DNA from 4 places in the Lysinibacillus sp. AR18-8 genome. Region 1 is predicted to be linked to each of the others. Evidence: riboswitches for the same ligand, from Rfam matches in the RefSeq annotation. Region 1 holds a riboswitch; each other region holds the start of a gene.
What was found. A riboswitch is a leader RNA that binds a small molecule or an ion and turns the genes downstream of it on or off. The one in region 1 is predicted to bind cobalamin.
Positions count from the first base shown of each region.

Region 2: another riboswitch for cobalamin. It lies ahead of BFM98_RS00475 ((2Fe-2S) ferredoxin domain-containing protein); the one in region 1 lies ahead of metE (5-methyltetrahydropteroyltriglutamate--homocysteine S-methyltransferase).
Region 3: another riboswitch for cobalamin. It lies ahead of BFM98_RS18500 (FecCD family ABC transporter permease); the one in region 1 lies ahead of metE (5-methyltetrahydropteroyltriglutamate--homocysteine S-methyltransferase).
Region 4: another riboswitch for cobalamin. It lies ahead of BFM98_RS06120 (hypothetical protein); the one in region 1 lies ahead of metE (5-methyltetrahydropteroyltriglutamate--homocysteine S-methyltransferase).

Region 1 covers NZ_MDGU01000006.1:121,414-126,872, forward strand. The annotation lists gene metE (5-methyltetrahydropteroyltriglutamate--homocysteine S-methyltransferase) at 60-2,357, opposite strand; cobalamin riboswitch at 2,532-2,711, opposite strand; gene BFM98_RS05330 (Lsa family ABC-F type ribosomal protection protein) at 3,276-4,757, shown strand; gene BFM98_RS05335 (hypothetical protein) at 4,789-5,208, opposite strand; gene BFM98_RS05340 (DUF3888 domain-containing protein) at 5,299-5,459, shown strand, end outside.
Region 2 covers NZ_MDGU01000001.1:97,358-102,816, reverse strand. The annotation lists gene BFM98_RS00485 (sirohydrochlorin chelatase) at 1-399, opposite strand, end outside; gene cobJ (precorrin-3B C(17)-methyltransferase) at 414-2,081, opposite strand; gene BFM98_RS00475 ((2Fe-2S) ferredoxin domain-containing protein) at 2,086-2,457, opposite strand; cobalamin riboswitch at 2,604-2,785, opposite strand; cobalamin riboswitch at 3,037-3,221, shown strand; gene BFM98_RS00470 (energy-coupling factor ABC transporter permease) at 3,371-4,117, shown strand; gene BFM98_RS00465 (energy-coupling factor ABC transporter substrate-binding protein) at 4,121-4,393, shown strand; gene cbiQ (cobalt ECF transporter T component CbiQ) at 4,399-5,172, shown strand; gene BFM98_RS00455 (energy-coupling factor ABC transporter ATP-binding protein) at 5,169-5,459, shown strand, end outside.
Region 3 covers NZ_MDGU01000027.1:43,634-49,092, forward strand. The annotation lists partial or broken gene dapF (diaminopimelate epimerase) at 1-163, opposite strand, end outside; gene BFM98_RS18495 (heme ABC transporter ATP-binding protein) at 216-1,007, opposite strand; gene BFM98_RS18500 (FecCD family ABC transporter permease) at 1,013-2,059, opposite strand; cobalamin riboswitch at 2,206-2,392, opposite strand; gene BFM98_RS18505 (biotin transporter BioY) at 2,546-3,142, shown strand; gene BFM98_RS18510 (YdhK family protein) at 3,246-3,815, shown strand; gene BFM98_RS18515 (response regulator transcription factor) at 3,857-4,558, opposite strand; gene BFM98_RS18520 (sensor histidine kinase) at 4,536-5,459, opposite strand, start outside.
Region 4 covers NZ_MDGU01000006.1:289,546-295,004, reverse strand. The annotation lists gene BFM98_RS06135 (YhfM domain-containing protein) at 132-452, opposite strand; gene BFM98_RS06130 (PH domain-containing protein) at 563-943, shown strand; gene BFM98_RS06125 (GNAT family N-acetyltransferase) at 1,106-1,873, opposite strand; cobalamin riboswitch at 2,119-2,302, shown strand; gene BFM98_RS06120 (hypothetical protein) at 2,529-3,284, shown strand; gene BFM98_RS06115 (elongation factor G) at 3,421-5,358, opposite strand.

The DNA.
Region 1 (5,459 bases):
GGGATTTACCCTAGTCTTCGTTATTGGAGAGTAGATGTGGTAGATTAAAAATCATTTCGTTAGCTTGATGTAGATTGCTGTACAGCTTGACGCAACGTTTTAGTAGCAGCAACCATATTCGCTAAAGCTGCAACGGTTTCATCTTCTTTTCTCGTTTTTAAGCCACAATCTGGATTCACCCAGAATTGATAACGGTCCAGCACCTGTAGACTATCTTTCATAATAGCGAGCATTTCATCCTCGCTTGGTACACGAGGGCTATGAATATCATAGACGCCTAAGCCAATTCCTTTTTTATAGGGCTGTGCTTGTAGTGAGGTAATAAGTTCCCCATGACTTCGTGATGTTTCTATGGAAATCACATCTGCATCTAGTGCGCTAATTGGTTCGATGAAATCATTAAACTCGCAGTAACACATATGTGTATGGATTTGTGTTTCATCTTTGACACTAGATGTCGCAAGCTTAAAGGAATTGACAGCCCACTCTAAGTAAGCCCCCCATTCCTCCTTTCTAAGCGGTAAACCTTCTCTTAACGCTGGCTCGTCCACTTGAATAATTGATATACCTGCGTTTTCTAGTGCTTCCACCTCTTTACGGAGTGCTAATGCAATTTGATAAGCGACATCTTTACGGGACAAATCATCTCGCACAAAGGACCAATTTAATATTGTTACTGGCCCTGTCAGCATGCCTTTTACAAATCGCTTCGTTAGGCTTTGGGCATAGGCGGATTCTTTTACGGTAATTGGTGAAGCCCATGCAACATCTCCATAAATGATCGGAGGCTTCACACAGCGTGATCCATATGAAACAACCCACGCTTTCTCTGTAAAGGCAAAGCCAGTCAGCTTTTCACCGAAATATTCGACCATATCTGTACGCTCAAATTCACCATGAACAAGTACATCGATATCTAATTCCTCTTGTATGGAGATCCAGCGCTTTGTTTCGTCTTCTAAAAATGTTTCATAGGCTTCATTCGATAATTGATTCTTTCGCCACGCATTACGATTTCTTTTCACTTCATCTGATTGCGGGAAGCTACCGATTGTAGTTGTTGGAAACAGCGGTAATCCTAAGGCTTGTTGTTGGATCGTTTGTCGCTTCGTAAAATTACTGTGTCGTTCAAAATCTTGCTTTGTCACAGTTTGAACGGCTTGATGAATTAACTTATTTTGGCGGATTGGATGATTTTTTAGAGCCTCAATCGCCTTCATACTTTCTGAAAAATTATGTTGTAAGGAACCATCTTTATCTCGTCTATATTTAGTCAGCCCCGTGATTTCTACGATTTTCTCATCTGCGAAGGCCAGAGACTGCTTTAAAACAGGGTCAAGTTCATTTTCAAGAGAGGTTGTGATTGGAACGTGCTGTAGGTTACTTGATGGTTGAATCCATAGTTCAGCAGCATGACTTAGCTGTTCAATGGCTTGAATTGTCGCATTGACCTCCGCCAGGTTTGAACGCCAAATATCACGGCCATTCACTACCCCTATTCCTAATACTTTATCCTGCGGGAAACCAAATTGACGAAGTGACGCCATATTTCCTTTATAGCCATGAACAAAGTCCAAACCGAATCCTTGAACAGGCAATGTACTTAATGCTTCATAGGCACTTAAAGCTTCGAAATAAGTCTGTAGCATTATTTTAGCCTCAGGAACGGCAGTGGCTAACTGGTCATACATTTCTTTCACCAGCTTTATCTCTGCTGGATCAAGTGTTAAGACGAGGGATGGCTCTTCTAGCTGAATCCAAGTGGCACCTGCATCCACTAATTCTTTTAATACCTGCGTATAGAGTGGTAATAAAGCTAATAAGTACTCAACCTGTGTTAATTTGTTGTAGCCTTTCGTTAACTTATAAAATGTATAGGGACCAATTAGTGTCGGCTTCGCAATGATACCGAAAGTTTCCTTCGCCTCTAAAAAGTCGGCTAACACTTTATTTTCTGTTAGTTGTAAGGCTTGTCCCTCATACTCTGGAACAATGTAGTGATAATTTGTATTAAACCATTTTGTCATTTCACTAGCTACGGCTGTTTTGTCTCCTCTTGCTACACTGAAGTAGGTATGAAAATCGACTTTACCACCTTGCCAGTTAAAGCGCTTTGGAACTAAACCAAACATCAAAGCTGTATCTAACATTCTATCGTAAAACGTAAAGTCGCCAACTGTCACCATATCGATTCCAAGTTGCAGCTGCTTGTTTATTCTTGATAAACGGATTTTCTTTAATTTTTCCTCAAAGTCCTCCTCAGAAAGTTCATTGCGCCAAAATGCTTCTAGTGCTTTTTTCCATTCGCGTTCCTCCCCTATATAGGGATAACCGATCAATGTACTTGTATAGTTCATGTTTTTAAGCTCCTTTTTTAGAAAAAATAAAAAGCCATTCTCCTATTAGGAAAATGGCTGCATGTTAAAATTAATAATGCTAAAACAATACGAAAAAGTATCTACTTTCGCATAAACGTTATCGCACAGTGCCTATTTGGTCACTTTTCACCACCTATTTCCACGTAGGTATTTGGTGTGTACTAGAAATTGGCAGGTCTCCTGACTTTCCATCAACACGCCTCACAGCCTTCCCAGTTTCCCCAGTGGCATTTGTGATTTGCTCCGAATTACAGTTGCGGGACAGCGTCGGATTTGCACCGACTTCCCTTTTAAGCCAAACTTTCATTTGGCACCAAGTCTTACACAATATTCAATTATGCTCCTACTATAGCACATATTTCAGAATAGTAGAAATTATTTTTCAACTATTATATAAATTATTTCTATAAATATTATAGGAATTATTGTATAGTACTAAATGAAAATAAGGTTACATTGTATTCTGTAAAAAAATTTGTTACTATAAAAAGACAATTATGAGAGGACTGATGAATGGACAATGAAGAACTAAACTATATTTTTATTTGAATTGAATGATTTCAAACACAAAATATAGGGTTAGTCTATCCATTTTTAACTATCAGTTTGCATTTTATTTGTCATGACACAAATGGCAAATCGCATTTATTCAGAGAAAGACTAATCCTTCCAATGTACAATTGGAGGGTTTTTTTCTTGCTTTCATAGTTGATTTTGTACCTTTCATTTACCCATAAAGGAGAGGAAAAATATGAGCGATTCAGAAACTATTGTAACGCATGTAACACTCCGTATAAGTCGTTAATATCCATCTGCTTATACGGAGAAATGAACCATAGATGGATAGACCGACTTTGTATGAAAAGTAAACTGTTGCAATACAAAGGAGGAATTATCATGTCCATGATACAAGTACAAAACCTAACTTTTTCTTATCCAAGCAGCTTTGACAATATTTTTGAGAATGTCAACTTTCAAATCGATACGGATTGGAAACTTGGATTTATCGGTAGAAACGGACGAGGTAAAACAACATTCTTTCAGTTGTTATTAGGAAATTATGAGTATAGCGGAAAAATCATCTCTTCTGTAGACTTCACTTATTTCCCCTATCCAGTTTCTGATCCAAATAAATATACCCATGAAATATTTGAAGAAATTTGTCCTCAGGCAGAAGATTGGGAATGTCTACGTGAAATAGCTTACCTACATGTAGATGCGGAGGTCATGTATCGTCCTTTTAAAACATTATCCAATGGCGAACAAACAAAGGTGCTGCTTGCTGCGTTGTTTTTGACAGAGGGTCAATTTTTATTAATTGATGAACCAACCAATCACCTAGACACGGATGCACGAAAGACGGTTTCCGATTATCTTCGCAGGAAAAAAGGTTTTATTTTAATTTCACATGACAGAAGCTTTTTAGATGGCTGTGTTGACCATATCCTATCGATCAATAGAGCCAATATTGACGTTCAAAGTGGAAACTATTCTTCTTGGAAGTTAAATTTTGATCGTCAGCAGGAACACGAAGAAGTAACCAATCAACGACTGCAAAAAGATATCGACCGATTAAAACAATCCTCAAAGCGTTCGTCAGGTTGGTCTAATCAAGTGGAAGCCTCCAAAAACGGCACAACCAATTCAGGTTCCAAACTGGACAAAGGCTTTGTTGGACATAAAGCAGCCAAGATGATGAAACGAGCGAAGAACCTGGAATCCAGACAACAAAGAGCTATTGAGGAAAAATCAAAACTACTAAAAAATGTTGAAAAAACCGAGTCATTGAAAGTAGAGCCATTGGCATATCCATCAAAAGAAATGGTTGTTGTCACGGATGTATCGATTCGGTACGATGACCATATCGTGAATAAGCCTATTAGCTTCAAAGTGGCACAAGGGGATCGAGTTGTTTTAGATGGCAAAAATGGAAGCGGAAAAAGTAGTATGTTAAAACTTATTCTAGGTAAGCCCATCCAACATACAGGCTCGATAAAGTTAGCTTCAGGTCTAGTCATTTCCTATGTTCAGCAGGATACATCCCATTTAAAGGGATTGCTATCGGAATTTATTGAAGAGCATGGTATTGATGAGACGCTATTTAAATCAATCCTGCGCAAGATGGATTTTGAGCGTATTCAATTTGAGAAGGATATCTCTCATTATTCTGGTGGGCAAAAGAAAAAGCTGCTGATTGCTAAAAGCTTGTGTGAGAAGGCTCATTTATATATTTGGGATGAACCACTCAATTTTATTGATATCTATTCACGCATGCAGATTGAAGAGCTCATAAAAAGCTCTCATCTCACAATGGTGATTGTTGAGCATGATCAGGCATTTCAACAAACTGTAGCAACGAAAACGATAGCGATGTCGTAAAGAGAAGAATCCATTTATGGATTCTTCCTTTTTAATGATATTGAAACCAATGGATCCATTTAGAATTCGTCTCTTTTACGAGATATAGCTCACCTAGTGATGCACTTTGCGCTGGCAGTAATCTTGGAAACCTTAATCGAACAAACCAGGAGTGATTAGCCACATTTTCTCCACAGAAGTTCACCGCTATTTTATAGTAGTTCTCCTCCATGCCAGTTAATATGGGCATGGGCTTTATCACCTCAATTTGCCACTCCTGATAATCAGGGCTTGAGCCATATACTTTTGGAATGATGTCAGCTAATGCTTGACTAAGCTCGTCTTTGTCTTTCTCCGTTGTTTTCATCAATACATCTGGATTTGGACATTTTAAGCCTTCAGGTTCTGATCCCGAAGTAGCTGTTGGAAATAACAAAAGCATACATAAAAAGGGCATTATTATTTTTTCCATTGTTCAACTCCCTTTCTTTAAAAATGCTCGATAATTTACTGTGATTGGTGCACTCTATAAAGTATCATCCTGCAGAAAGGTCACTATTCCATGAAAAAATTTGCTTATGTTTTAATGGCTATCTTCACTATGTTCATTCTGCCATGTAAGATTTATGCGCAAAGTAAACAAGCTGATGAGCAACTAATCAGGGACACATTCATTACAATCCTTAATCCATTTATTGAAAAGGAAATTGATCATTACTACGG
Region 2 (5,459 bases), on a different contig from region 1:
AATCGCTGTGTCTTCCTGCTCTTGTTCTGAATTAAAGCCAATTTCAGCTAGGCGATCTTGTAAAATGGCAAAGATTTCATCATGGATACCAATTGTTTGACCATATGTGAAGGTAATCGTTGGATAATGCTCACGTGCATGCTCGATTTCCGCTGGAATATGCAGCTTTGAATGGCCTGCATGCAGTAAAATGATTGGAATTACATGTACCTCTGTAGCTCCCTTTTTCACACAGTTTGTAATACCTTCTTCGATGTTAGGTGAAGCAAATTCAAGGAAACAAGTTTCCACTAAAAATTGTTCATCAATACGCGGTGTCATTTGTTCGATAAATGTACGAACCTCATCATTTCCTGCTGCTAAACGGCTCCCATGGCCGACAAATAAAATAGCTTTCATCTCTCTACTCCTTACTAGTCGCCGCACGGAGCTGGCTCTACTTTTATTTTGGAAGACATATCTTGATACGTAAAATGCAGTATTTTTTTCACACGTTTAAAATATTTAAATAAGCGTTCATTTGGATGAGCATTTGCTTTATATTCTTCAATAATATCTGTAATGAGTGGAATCAGCTGCTCAGGCTCCAGCCCTTCTACAACAGGCTGTGCTGCGTGTGCTGTACGACCGACTGGTTTTGCTCCAATAAAGACATCAAATTTACTTTTGCGGTAGACGATACCAATATCATCAAATACAGCCCGATAACAGGCCATCCCACAGCCATTAAAGCCAATATTTAATGTCTTCGGTAAGGACATACCGCCTAGTTTTTCTTGTATTTCCTCTGCATATGGTATTGAATCAGCCTTTTCACCGTAGCAAAAATCACAAGCCTTCAGTGATAACACATCACCAATCGGGGCTAATAAAAACCCTACTTCCTGTAATTTCTCTGTGATCTGTTCAGGGGCAGTCGTTGGTATTTTCAAATGAATTTGATGATCTGGTGTGTATTCCATCGTCCCCTCATCCCCAACGACCTCCGCTAACGTCATCATTTGCTGGGGAGTAAAAAACTTATTGGCTACACCAGGACTTACTGCTAATTCAAAAATAGATTCTATTTTTTGCTGTACAAGCTTCGGTGTTACTTTGACTGCGCTTGTCCCTTTTACCATTGCAAGTGCCGCTGTAGCCATTTCAAGAGCTGTTTTTTTAGGCTTTGGCGTAGCGGCTATACTGGGTTTATTAAAGCGCCCTGCATTAGGGTCAGCCGTAAAGTCATTTCGCGCTGTTCCCGTCTCTTGGTTCATTGCCCAAGGTTCATTTTCTTCGCGTAAACGTTGATGTGGACGTAATGGCTGTTTCTCTTCACCCAGAGTATATTTACGTTGGTAACCGCGGGGCGTAATCATCTTATTGTCATAGAAAAATGTTGACGAATTCCCGATAATGACAGTTGTCAACATACCAATATCATGTTCTAGCATTTCTGCTAGTGTTGTCATGGTCACTTCTTGACGTTCTCGATAGGCACTTTTCACAAGCCCAACTGGTGTGTCTGGCGAACGATATTCTAAGAGTATTCGTTGAGCCTCGACAATTTGTCTTGTTCGACGTCCACTTTTAGGATTGTATAAAGCAATGACAAAGTCCGCCATTGCAGCTGCCTCGACACGCTTTGCAATTAAATTCCAAGGTGTTAGATGGTCACTCAAACTGATTGTACAAGCATCATGCATAATAGGTGCACCAAGTATGCTAGCGCATGAATTAATCGCAGAAATCCCAGGAACAATTTCAACTTCAATTCCTGTTGCTTCTGTCCAGCCTAGCTCAATTAACACCTCATAGACTAATCCTGCCATGCCATAGACGCCTGCATCACCACTCGAAATTACTGAGACGATGCTCCCTGCTTCGGCTTGACGAACGGCTTCCTGTGCACGCGACACTTCTTCTGTCATGCCTGTACTAACAATCGATTTTGCACTTACTAAATCTTGAATCAGCTCTACATAGGTTTTATAGCCTATAATCATATCACTTTGTTGTAAAGCCTCTACTGCACGTGTCGTAATATGCTTAAAATCTCCAGGTCCAAAGCCTACTACGAAAATTTTTCCTTTTTGCGCCATGTTGTTACCCCTCTTTCACCTTTTCGATCCCTTTAATAGCAGTTGTTTGAGCAGTACGCTGTAATGTACCTTCACGAAGTGTAAAGACATGTTCGTTGTATAAGGATTCATGATGTAAATCTTGTACTAGTGTTCTAGCATGCTCTGTTGATGGCACACGATACCAGTTTCCTTGAGGATAAGCGATTACCACACAAGCATCCTTGCAGCGTCCATTACAGCGCGTTCTTGTCGTATGTATTTCCTGATCGAGTGCTTGCCGCTGTATCTCATCTCGAATGGCTAAGGTAATTTCCTCCCCATCCTTTTTCATGCAGCTACTGCCATTGCAAATAAAGAGATGTGTTTTCATCCCCTCTAAATTCCAAGTTGTCATCTTCTGTCTCCCCTCATTTGCTTTTTGGAAAAAGAAAAACCTTTACTCTATAACGAAGAGTAAAGGTTTTGTAGAAGCCAAATAAAAACGAATAGAATGAAATACAGGTACCCGCTTTCGCTTCAACTTCTCCCTCCGAAAAGTTTGCATGCACAATCAAATAAGCAGGTTTCCTGACTTAAGCTTCATTTTACTGTCGCACCTTCCCAAGTTTGCACCAGTGGCTTTGCGATTTCATCAGCTATTACAGTAGCGGGGGCTGTATTGGATTTTCACCAATTTCCCTATTATCTCGAGCTATTCGAGCACTTATTGACGTTTTATATGAAATTTTTATTAGAATTTTAAATAGAAAACTGTCTTTATCATATCTTATTATTTTAAAATTTCAATATTTCTTTAAAAATTTATGACAAATTTATCAATTTTGAATGGAACTAGGTATGAAATTTATACAATCTATATAATTTGCGCACAAAATTTTATCAGAATATTCACCGTTGACCTTTAATTAAAAAAATTTCATAAAAGGTATAGCATATTTATGGAAATTCATGTTACACTTTGTCGTGAAATCTCACAATTTGAATTTTTTTCGGTGCAAAGTGCTTGTCATTTTGCTTAAAAGGGAAGCCGGTTTGAGTCCGGCGCGGTCCCGCCACTGTAATAGGGAGCTTTATAGAATATGTCACTGTCTAACGGATGGGAAGACCTATAAAGCATTGAACTAGAGCCAGGAGACCTGCCGAAAAATAAGTGATCGTTTCAACCTACGAGGATAGGTGTGCGGCTTAGCAGATGAGACTGTTATTTGCTTTTTTAGCTATGCACTTTTCCACCTAAGGAGAAGTGCTTTTTTTAATTACGCACGCAATATTCTAAAAATCTATTAATTAGTTAGGAGGAAAGCTTTTTGAAATTATCATGGTGGAAACTTAGTTATTTTTTACTGGCCTTTTTAATCGTGCCAAAACGTGCCTTTGCCATGCATATCATGGAAGGTTTTTTACCAATCGAATGGGCTATTTTTTGGTGGGTGATCTCTATCCCATTTATCATTCTAGGATTGCGTTCTATTCGAAAAACCATTGATGAAAATCCTGAAACAAAAATGCTTTTGGGGCTTTCAGGAGCCTTTGCCTTTGTGCTATCCGCCCTAAAAATCCCTTCAGTTACAGGTAGTTGCTCTCACCCAACTGGTGTAGGACTTGGGACAGTACTCTTTGGCCCTCTAGCAATGAGTGTAATTGGAACAATCGTTTTATTATTTCAATCTTTATTATTAGCTCATGGAGGAATTACAACTTTAGGGGCTAATGCCTTTTCTATGGCTATTGTTGGTCCTTTTATTGCTTACTTTGTCTTTAAAGGGGCTCAAAAAGTAGGGTTGTCATTTTCACTAGCCATATTCTTTGCAGCTATGCTTGGTGATTTAGGTACATACATTGTGACTTCTGTACAACTAGCACTAGCCTTTCCTTCAGAGGTTGGAGGCTTTATGGCATCCTTTACAAAGTTTGCAGGTATTTTTGCCTTAACTCAAATTCCTTTAGCAGTGAGTGAAGGAATTTTAACGGTCATTGTGATGAATTTCTTGAAAAAATACAATGTTAGCGAATTAAAAACGTTACGTGTTTTCTCAACAAAGGAGGCACATTAACAAATGAAGAAAAATTTATTGTTATTAGCAATTGTTGTGTTGTTAGCCATCATTCCCTTATTCATACAAAAAGGTGCTGAATTTGGTGGTGCTGATGGAGAAGCAGAAGCAGCTATTGGTGAAATTAATGCGGAATATGAACCATGGTTTGAAAGTCTATGGGAGCCACCAAGTGGTGAAATCGAAAGCTTATTATTCGTGCTACAGGCAGCTATAGGAGCTGGCTTTATTGGCTACTTCATCGGCTATATGCGTGGCAAACACAAAGAAGGTTAACCATTATGTTACTCATTGATAAGTATGCCTATCTGAATAAGCTAGCGTCCGTTCATCCGCTAGAAAAAATGATATTTTCACTTGGACTACTTCTCATAACGCTCATCATGAGAGATGAACGACTTTCACTCATTACATTTTTTGTAATGAGTGCTTTTATCATTTTAGGTGCAAAAATTCCGCTTGCATACTACGGCAAATTATTATTGCTACCTAGCTTTTTCTTATTAACAAGTCTCGTATCTATTTTACTTTCCTTTACATCATCAACGAATACACTCCCTGCCCATATTTGGTCGTTTACATTTAGGAATTGGGCTGTCTTTATTGGGAATGCAAGTGTGTTAGCAGCGCAACAGCTGTTCTTTATTGTCCTTGGTAGCATTAGTTGTTTATACTTTTTAATTCTAACCACTTCCGTACAAGGAATATGTTATGTGCTACGACAATGGCGACTCCCCTCTTTATTAGTGGAGCTCGTCGAACTAATCTATCGTTTTATTTTTATGTTTTTAGAAAGCATGCAAAATATACATCTCGCCCAGCAAGCACGTCTTGGCTATCATTCACCGATGCAATGGCTACGCTCTGTCTCCATGCTTATTGTGACATTATTTGTGGAAATGTTTCAGCGTAGCCGAGAGCTCAACAATGCCGTGCAATCACGTGGAGGCGAGGCCGTCTACTGGCAAGAGATGGGCTCTTATAGCAAGAAAAATTGGCTAGGCATGGCAGCTATTTTACTAGTCCTCATCATATATGGAGGGTATTTTACATGACAGCATTTTATTTTGAACTCAACCAATTATCTTATGCCTATGCGGATGGTACGAAGGCGTTGTCAGATATTACATTAGACATTCCAAAAGGTAAAAAAATCGCCATACTCGGACATAATGGCGCAGGAAAATCGACTTTATTTCAGCATCTTAACGGTATTTTAAAACCTACAGCTGGAACGATTGTATTCGAAGGCAACGATCTGGAATATAGTCGAAAAGCTTTAAAGGCCCTACGCCAAAAAGTCGGCATTGTTTTTCAGAATGCAGATCATCAGCTTTTTTCA
Region 3 (5,459 bases), on a different contig from region 1:
AGGGTTGGATAATAATCAATCCATCTGAGCCAATACCAGTATGGACATTGGCCATTTTTTGAGCCAATTCACAAAAGATATCTTCCTTGTAATCATGTTGGAAAAGATCAAGATAGATATAGCTGTTGCCAATACCATGCATTTTCGTAAAGGCTATTTGCATACAGTCACTCCTTAAAGGATGTTTTATGTATCTAATAGAAGATGAAACTTTTCTATATTTGGCTAAACCCCTTCGTGAACTGTTCAGGAACATATGTAAGATACGGCTTCCCTGTCATTGGATGTATTTGAATATCCGCAAAAACACCAAATACATCTTGCAGCACTGTTGGCGTAAGTACTTCCTCTGGTGTACCATGACAAACTATTCGCCCTTGCTGTAAAACGTAAATTTGATTGCAATACATAGCAGCAATATTCAAATCATGTAAAGCTGCTACTACGGTTAAATGCAAAGTCTGAATTAAATCCATAAGTTGAAGTTGATGTTGAATATCTAAATGATTCGTCGGCTCATCTAATATTAATATCTGTGCTTGTTGAGCGAGTGCCCTTGCAACCATGACACGTTTTTTCTCGCCACCAGAAAGCGAACTAAAGCTTCGTTTCTCTAAATGCGATATGCCCGTTTGTCTAAGAGCCTCTTTAACAATTTGAAAATCTTTCTCTTGATCAAGCTCTAACAGCTTTTTATGTGGGGTTCTTCCCATACTGACTAAATCATGCACAGTGAAATCAAATAATACGGGTGTCTCTTGGCTTACAACAGCCAAATTTTTCGCAATTGCTTTACTTGATTGCTTTAATATATCTTGCTCATTTAATACTACTGATCCACTTTCAGGTTTTAGGAGACGATACATATTTTTTAACAATGTTGATTTTCCGCTCCCATTAGGACCAATTAATCCAACAAATTGCTTTTCTTTTATTTGAATGCTTACATCATGCAGTATACGCTGATCGTAAATGGAGAATGATACTTTTTTCGCTTCTAATGTCATGGAAGTTAATCTCCTTCACCGAAAGAATAGTTGTTACGACGGAGAAGCCAAATGAAAAATGGTCCTCCACAAAAAGCTGTAATAATACCAATTGGCATTTCCTGAGGAGCAATAATAATTCGAGCAAAGGCATCTGCCCATACTAAGAATATTCCACCTATTAAAGCACTGATAGGTATTACGTATTTATAGTTTGAGCCCACAATTAAACGCACAATATGGGGAATAATCAATCCCACAAATCCTATAGAACCACTAACTGCGACAAGCACACCTGTTAATAGAGATACTAGTAGTATTAACTGAATACGGAATTGCTGAAGATTAACGCCTAATGTCACTGCCGCCTCTTCTCCTAGTAATAATAAATTTAAATTGCGATAGTGTAGCCACAGTAGCCCAAATACAACCAAGAATACGAAAGCTGGAATCACAATATTATTCCATTTGGCTCCAGCTAAACTACCTAGCATCCAAAACATAACAGCCTTTAAGGCCCCTTCTTGCTTTGACATCATTAAAATAAAGTTAGAGATAGCCGTTAAGATAAAGGACACAGCCATGCCTGCCAATAGCAAGCGGAAAATAGAGACACGTCCCCCAACACGTGATAAGAAAAAGACAAGTGCAATGGCAAGTAATGAACCAAGGAATGCGGATACTGAAAGAGCGTAAATACCTAAAAATGAAAAGGCTCCTAAAATAATCACAGAAGTAGCTCCGACAGCTGCCCCTGAAGAAATCCCTAGAATATACGGGTCTGCAATAGAATTACGTACTAGTGCCTGAATGGCTGCCCCTGCAATAGCTAACCCCGCTCCTACTATCGCAGCTAGCAAAACACGAGGTGCTCTTATTTGCCAGATGATGATTTCCTGAGAGCGACTCCAATCTTGCTCGATCGAATTTTGTATAAAAGGAATTTTAGAAAGAATAACTTTCCATACATATAACGGTGTAACTGAAACTGAGCCAACCATTACAGCAAAGGTCATTGAAACAATTAATACCATGAAAAGTACGAAGGAAAATAACATAAATTTTTTATTCATCTGTTTTAAACTCCTACTGAATATTGATGAATGAAGCAATAAAAAAAGGTATCCCATGCGAAAATGCGCATAGAAATACCCAAGATTAAACAAAGTCAGAAAAATATCCAGCTATTGTCCGTAATTGCTTGCATCCTCGTGGGCATTACAGGTATTACTAAATGGCAGGTCTCCTGGCTTCGATTCACTATCCTATAATTGCCTTCCCATTCTTAAACAGTGGCAAATCATATTATAGGATTCCTCGTTACAGTTGCGGGACAGCGTCGGACTTCCACCGACTTCCCTTTTAAGTGACATTCAAAATGTCACACCAATAGTATTTGAAGTTATAAAATTGTGACGGTTCTATCATACATTTTTATAGATAGATAGTCTACTTCAATTTAATTCAACAATTGAGTTAACTTATATAAATAATAAGGTTGACACAAATACATTCGTTTTTTACACTAGCAGTAATAACTTATAAAACGAGGTGAAATCATGGCAACTGTTACACAACATAGTCACCATAAGTTAAGAACTGTTGACATTACCTACATTGGATTATTTACAACGTTAATGATGGTGGGTGCTAATATCACTTCCTTTGCACCTTTTATGGTAGTTGGTGGTGTACCCATTACGCTTCAAACCTTCTTTGCAATTTTAGCAGGGCTTATTCTTGGTAGTAGAAAAGGTGCGCTCGCCTGCACAATTTATATGTGCGTAGGATTGGCAGGAGCTCCTGTCTTTGCTCGTTTCGGTGGTGGAATTGGCCAAATTTTAAGCCCTACCTTTGGGTTTATTATTACATTTATATTTGCGGCATTTGTTGCGGGGTTAATCGTAGAACGAAGCGGAACAAAGAAAAGTTTTATCGTAGCTGCTTTGGTAGCAACGGCTATAAATTATTTGATAGGAACAAATTGGATGTTTTTTGCCTATAAGCTATGGGCAAGTGCGCCAGAGAATTTTTCATATAAGCTCGCTTGGCTTTGGATGATTCCTCCACTACCAAAAGATATTATTTTAGCTATTTTTGCTGGTATCTTCGCCCATAGATTACAAAAAACATTGAAGATCATGCCCATTCAATAGCATATCTCCCCGCCAGACTAAAGAAATGTTTTTCATAGGTTATATCCATCGTTTCTGCACATTTATTTGCTACATTAGGAGCACATAGTGAGGAGGATATCATATGAAATTCAATAAAAGATGGTCAGTCGGACTATTATCAGTAGTCGCTCTAATTAGTTTATCGGCTTGTACAGAGGATCAAACAAAACCTGCGTCCACTTCTAATGAAGCTGCTGAAGAAATGGATCATTCTACAATGAACCATTCAAGTTCTGGCGAAGTACCAGTAACGTTAAAAAAAGCTGAAAATCCGAAATTTCCTATAGGAAGCACAGCCATTATTACAGATGGACATATGGAAGGTATGAAAGGGGCCGAAGCAACAATAGTAGGTGCCTATACTACAACTGCCTATGTTATTTCCTATGAGCCTACAACTGGTGGAAAGCGAATAGAAAAGCATAAGTGGGTAATTCATGAAGAATTAATTGACCCACAAGAAGCACAACTGGCTCCTGGAACAGAAGTAAAAACGGACGCAACACATATGGAAGGTATGGAAAATGCGACTGTCCTTATTGACGAGGCTGTGCAAACAACTGTATATATGGTTGATTATACTTCCACTACAAGTGGTGAAGCTGTAACAAATCATAAATGGGTAACAGAAGAAGAGCTTAGTCCAAAATAATAGAAATAACCTCTACCTTCAATTCTGGTAGAGGTTATTTTCTAGCTTTTATGTTCCATTTGCTTTCTCTTTGCAGACTTATGCCATTTATAGCCGATGCCCCAAACGGTTTGCAAGTAATCATCCGCCGGAAAACCACTTTTTCTTAATTTTTCTCGTAAATTACGTACATGTGAATCAATGGTACGATCTTCAATCGTTACATCATATCCCCAAACGGCATGTATAAGGTGTTCTCTAGAAAATGCTCTATTTTGATAATCTAAAAATAGGGCGAGCATGGCAAATTCCTTTGGTGTTAATGGAATTGCCTTATGTTGAAAATATACTTCAAAGGACTCTCTATCTAAACAAAGCCCTTCAAAGTTAATCACTTTTTCTTCAGATATCGTTCTTCTTAATACAGCATGTATGCGTGCTAACAATTCTTCCTCATCAAAAGGCTTTAAAACGTAGTCATCAGCACCAAGATTTAAACCTTTTACAATATCAGCGTGTTCTCCTTTTGCAGTAAGCATAATGATAGGAACATCCCAAAACTTCCTAATTTCCTGGCAAACCTGCCACCCATCCATCTCTGGCATCATAATATCCAAAAGAACTAAATCCACATGCTCTTCTTCTAAAAAATGCAATGCCTCTTGTATAGAAGACATTGCTCTACAATTAAATAGTGGTTCCAAATAAAGGGTTAATAAATCTAACATTCTTGGTTCATCATCAATGCATAAAATCGTTTTCATTCATTTCTACTCCTTTAAATGATAATTCAAAAGTAGTCCCTTTATTTATTTCACTTCTAACCTTTATTTCTCCCCCATGTGCTTGTACTAGCTCCTTGACAATAGCAAGCCCAAGTCCAGATCCACCTAAAGCACGACTACGTGATTTTTCCACTCGATAAAACCGATCAAAAATATACGGTAAATCCTTCTTTGGAATTCCTTTCCCTGTGTCTTCAACGATGATGCTTAAAATTCCACTGTCTTGTTTTACAGTGACTGTAGTCATATCTCCTGGTGCACAATAGATTAATGCATTATTTAATAGATTAATCAGAATTTGCTCAAGTCTTGCTTCATCTGCACATAGTGTTAAGCCATTATCACAACGTACAACTAAATAGATACCTTTATCTTGAAAAGCGGGACTTAATTTTTCTTCAATGCTTGTAAAAAACGGCTCTAAATGTAAGCAATGTTTTTCAATTACAAATGAGTTTTCATCCATTTTCGCTAAATCAAATAAATCTTTGATTAATCTAGAAAGTCTATTTGTTTCTTCTATTATAATAGCTAAATACTTTTGACGATCTTGCCCTGTTAAATCCCGTTTAGCAAGAATGTCTGTATAGCCTTTAATAAAAGTTAGCGGTGTACGAAGCTCATGTGCAATACTCGATAAAAACTCCTTACGCTCTTGCCTTAGATGATTTAAATCATTGGATAAAAGCTGGATAGCATTTGATAAATCCCCAAGCTCATCTTTTCCATTCGTAGAAAGAGCAACTGTAAAATCACCCTTACTCATTTTCAATGTAGCCTCTTTCATTTGAATAAGTGGCTTAGCCAGCTTACGAGATAGAACAACAATGACTGCAATACTGACTAGACCAGATACAATACCCACGATGAGAAAATGCTT
Region 4 (5,459 bases), 170 kb from region 1:
AAGCCGCACAATGGCACTAATTGACCATAAAAACACTTTCCTAGAATACATGGAAAGTGTTTTTATGGTCGAACCAGCGCAATTAGTTTCCCAGTGAACTCCTCAGATAGTGTGTAGATCGTATGCGTATCCTAGACATGCATCAAACTACTGTTTTGACCTTTATCACCTAACCAAAGATGATAGCCATATTTGTTTCCTGCCTTATCCACTATTTGTACATCATATTCTGGCGAAGCCATATTGACAATACCCTCGTCTTTGACAGCTGTTGCAATGGCTTGTTGGAATAGTGTAAGTGATTCTTCATCCGTATATTCTTTAAAAAAATCAGTGTTCACCTTGTTAAATTTAGCACCAATAGAAATGCTGACCTTAGCTAATTCTTCATCTGGTTTTTCATTACATCCTAGTAAAACAACGGCTAGTAGAGACACTAAGGCAGCTATCATTATTCGCAACCACTCACCCCCTTTATAGGCTAAATAATACCACCATTTCCTGTCGTAGCTCTCACTTCTTTGTAATACATTAAATAAACGAGAGTGAAAGGGGACAGATAGTGGGCTTATTTGATGGATTGATCGGCAATGCAAGCGAGGTGAATTTAGAAAAACTACAGGAGGAGGTCCATAATTTATTAATTCCAAACGAGACAGTCAAGAACGCCTATAAAATTATTAGAGACACGTTTATTTTTACCAATAAACGATTGATCCTCATTGATAAGCAAGGAGTGACTGGCAAGAAAACAGAGTATCATTCCATTCCCTATAAAAATATCGTTCATTTTTCAGTCGAAACAGCTGGAACATTTGATTTAGATGCAGAGCTTAAAATATGGGTGTCTGGCAGTCCATTACCGATTCAAAAAAACTTCAATAAGGCGACAAATATTTATAAGGTGCAAAGCGTCTTAGCACAGTATGTGTTGGGGACGTAATGAAGGTGCTAATAGTACATGTGCACAACCAAAAGCCCGCAAATATGCGAGGCTTTTTTGTCGTGCCAGAAGAGGACGGCGTAAGGGATTTTAAGTCGGCTTCATGATTACGGTAGGCTCGAAAATACTGATAAGCGTAAATAAGAACGCCTTGCCGAAGTCTTATTCAAAGACAATCATTTCTCCAACTTCTTTAAACCCGAAGCGTTTGTATATATTCTTTCCATCCTCTGATGCCTGTAAGACTACGGGCTTTCGCTTATCAATTGTTTGACTGAGTAGGAATTGAAACATCTCACTGCCATACCCCTTGCCCCTATACGCATCTTTTGTCATCACATCATAAATCCCATAGCTATGTTTACTGTCTATTAATAATCCCGTAGCGATAGGTATTTCCTTTAAACAGCCAATAAACATTCGAGCATTTGATGCTAACTTTTCCTGTGAGAATTTATGAAAATAAGTTTCTAATGCTTCTCTTTCTGCTGTTTCTCCAAATAAACTTAGAAAAACTTCCTTATATTGTAGAAGCTCTTCCTTGTTGCTTACTTCTGTGATGGTAAGATGATTGGAAATTCGTGGACCTGTGTGAAGTGTATGGTCAAGCTTCATCATCATATTTCGTTCAGCTTCCTGTAAATTGCAGTCTTTTATCAGCTGTATCCAATCATCGCTTAGATAGTTGGCATCCACCCACGTGTTGAAAGGAAGTTTATTAACAATGAAATGATTAATCCTTTGTTTAAGATGATTTTCCTTATGAATCATAGGCGATTTCACTACTAGCAAATTAAATGTATCAGTTGGAATATTTGTATTGGCTATGACAAAATGAGCTTCCTCTATAATTTGTCCAGAAACAGCTTGAGTAAATAGTTTCATTTTTTCCTCTAAATTACTCGTCACTAATTGTTGACTTGCTTTCATATCTTTCATCCTTTCACTATTAGTAGTGCGCACTATCTTTTATTATAGAGTCATTGAAAGATTAAAAATACTGAGTTCACCGTTTTTATATCCTCCCATAATTTTCAGAAAACAATCAGGCACGAAAAGCAAGGATGATTAGTAGTTTGGAAAATATTGTGATATTTGACTTTAGAAAAACACTACTTTACAATTGATTTTAGTAATCTAATAGGAATGTGCATATACTCATTCCTTTGACAACTGAATAGCGTGTAGTAATAGGTGCAAATTGCGTGCAATTTGCTTAAAAGGGAAGTCGGTGCAAATCCGACACTGTCCCGCAACTGTAAATGTGAGCGACTTTTCAGTATCCACTGTCTTTGGACGGGAAGGAGAAAAGAAGCGATGATCATGAGTCAGGATACCTGCCTGTTACGAGTACACACCATAAACCTACGAGGAATAGGAGGTGGCATGTTGACAAAACAGAATGCTCTGTTCGTCACAGTACGTCAAACGCCCATAGTAAATGAAAGGGTTCACAATCGAACTCGTTCACACATACTTAGGGTTTGTTTGGCATTGTGTGATGAAAGAAGATAAAATGAAGGATTTCCTCAAAAGTAGGGAGTCCTTTTTGTTTTGAAAATATGTACGCAAAGGGGATGCACGTATGACAAATATTCATGTAACGACAACGTTGGAAACGCCTTATGAAGATCTGAACATTTGTAAGCAACCACGAACAGAAGTTGCCAAGAAAGCGAAAACAAGAATGGTGGTCGAGTCTCTGATCGATCAATTATTAGCAACGAAGCTGATTCGCAATGATCGCTTCTTTGAGCAAATCTTATATAATAAAGAAATTATTTGGATACAAAATGGGGATGTGGACGGTCATCTTTTAGCGAAAGCAGCCATAGCAGATGAACTAAAAACAAAGACGAATAGTTTTATGATGTACATGCCGACCAATCCGATTGTCTATGAGGTCAACGGAGAAGCGTATCACTTAATTACGCGCATTGATTCTACACGCGCAAAGCCCAACCTCGACCGTCTATCATTGGAGCCAAAGCCTGTTTTAAGTGCCGCTCGTGTCAATGACTTATTATGCTCGATTGTCATGCGCTTTTACGAAACATATTTATATGATTTAGCATCTCATCATGACAAACTCATTGCATTTGTGCAGCAGGAATATGCCCAATTTATTGAAGCGGTGCAAGCGTTAAATGATTATCATTTCAACTGGCATCCACGTGGCAACGGTCACGAGCTTTTACTGCAATTAATTGATCATCTACAACTATTAAAAAGTCAACCTGGTAAGGTACTAATTGATTTTACGAACAAGCATGACTATGTAATAGTTGAACCCGCATATTTGTTGGACAATCCAACAAAGAAAGCTGTCGGTGCACTATAAAAACAAGCCCTCCATTTTTTGGAGGGCTTGTAATATCTTATGGCAGGGTAGAGATATATTGATGCCCAAGCAAGAAATACCCGCGCTAGAGCGATGGATACCCGTGGAAGCCGAGGAAATACCAGAAGTGCCCACCCTACAGGCAATGCATGGCTGCCTGTGCTTCTTGCCATGGAACCGAATATCCTTTGCCCTTAGCACAAAAGATACTAGAGGAACTATACTCAGGGTCGGCATTTTTATCGTAGCCAATCTGTGCAATCACATCCTCTGTATTATGGCACACATCATAGCCATCAAATTGGAGTGTGAGTGCACCTTTCCCATTTGTATAGGCGGCAAAGGTTGTGCTGTAGCTCATTAAAGTGGCAACAGGTGCACGACCTGTTAGGATAACATCCGTTTCGGATAAAATCGGGTCATCGAACGTGCCAGCTGCTTGCTGAATATCAGTCATCATACGACTGATAAAGTCATTTGAAGCTTTCATTTTAAAGCGATAATAGGGTTCAAGTAGGACATTTTGTGCCTGCTCCAGCCCCTGACGCAGGGCACGGAAACTGGCTTCACGGAAATCTCCCCCCGATGTATGTTCATTGTGCCCGCGACCTGTTAGAAGTGTAAAATGAATATCTGTTACAGGGAAGCCTGTTAGTAGCCCATGATGGTCACGCTCAAACAGATGCTTTTCAACAAGGCGCTGATTGCCTACAGATAAATGATCGGCATGACAGGCATTGGTGAAGGTATTACCTGTTCCACGTGGATTTGGCTCCATTAATAAATGAACTTCTGCATAATGCTTGAGGGGCTCGAAATGACCATAGCCCGTTACGGTCGTTTCAATGGTTTCCATGTATAAAATTTGCGGCTCACCAAAGGAGACAGCTAATGAAAAACGCGTCATTAATACCTCTGTCAGGACCTCCAATTGAATGGCACCCATAATATGCACATGGATTTCCTGAAATTTTTCCTGCCAGACCACACGCAAGGACGGCTCTTCTGCTTCGAGTAACCGGAAAATCTGTAGCACTTCCTTGATATGCTGATCACCCTCATATTGAACCTTTGCCTGTAAGGTTGGGACAAGTTCATAGGGCTGTGATAGCATCGTTGTACCGATTCGATCCCCAATGTTTGCCTGGCTCAGTCCTTTGATAGCGAAAATTTCTCCTGCCTCTACCTGTTGAACGGTCTCAAAGCGACTGCCGTTATAAAGGCGAATTTCGGTCACTTTTTCTGTTACTTCGTCAAATGAAAATTCATCTCGTACATGCAATGAGCCCTTGGTTGCCTTCATAAAGGTTAAACGCTGGTGACCATCATGACGAATCTTAAAAACCTCGCCCTCAAATGGGGCATCCTTGTCAAAATGGGAAGCCGTTAACAGCGGGAGCTGGTCAAGAAATTCCTGAATGCCCTCATCCTTTAAGGCCGAGCCAGCAAAGCAAGGGAAGGCACCTTCATTTTTAATCATTTCCTTTAATTGAGCAAGACACTGTTCATGCTCCAATGACTCATTTAGAAAGGCATCAAGCAATTTTTCGTCGCGCTCCGCCAGCCATTCCATAATATTATTTGATACATAGTCTGCTCGCAGTGGCTCATCGATGAGCAATACATGCTGAGAGCAATCTTTGCGAAGCTGTCTGATGACAGCCTCCATATTGGCACCCTCACGATCCATTTTATTGATAAAGAAGAAGGTAGGGACATGGTATTGACGTAAAAGTTGCCACACTGTTTCTGTATGGCCCTGTATCCCTTCGACAGCGCTAATGATAATAATGGCATAATCCATCACACGAATAGCACGCTCCATCTCAGGGGAGAAATCGACATGCCCTGGCGTATCAATCAATGTGTATGTATCATCGCCAATATTCATGCGCCCTTGCTCGGCAAATATCGTAATGCCTCGTCTGCGCTCTAGCTCATGATGATCAAGAAAGGTATCCTGATGATCAACTCGCCCCCGTGCTTGAATACTATTTGTATGAAAAAGCACTTGCTCAGAGAAGGTCGTTTTTCCTGCATCCACGTGCGCAAGTACACCGATCGTTTTGTACATAAGAAATCCTCGTTTCTATAGAATGCTATCTTTTTATTGTAACAGAATACTAGCTTCTATATTTCTTGTAAAATAGTTCGTCTTTATGTCAAAATAGTGCT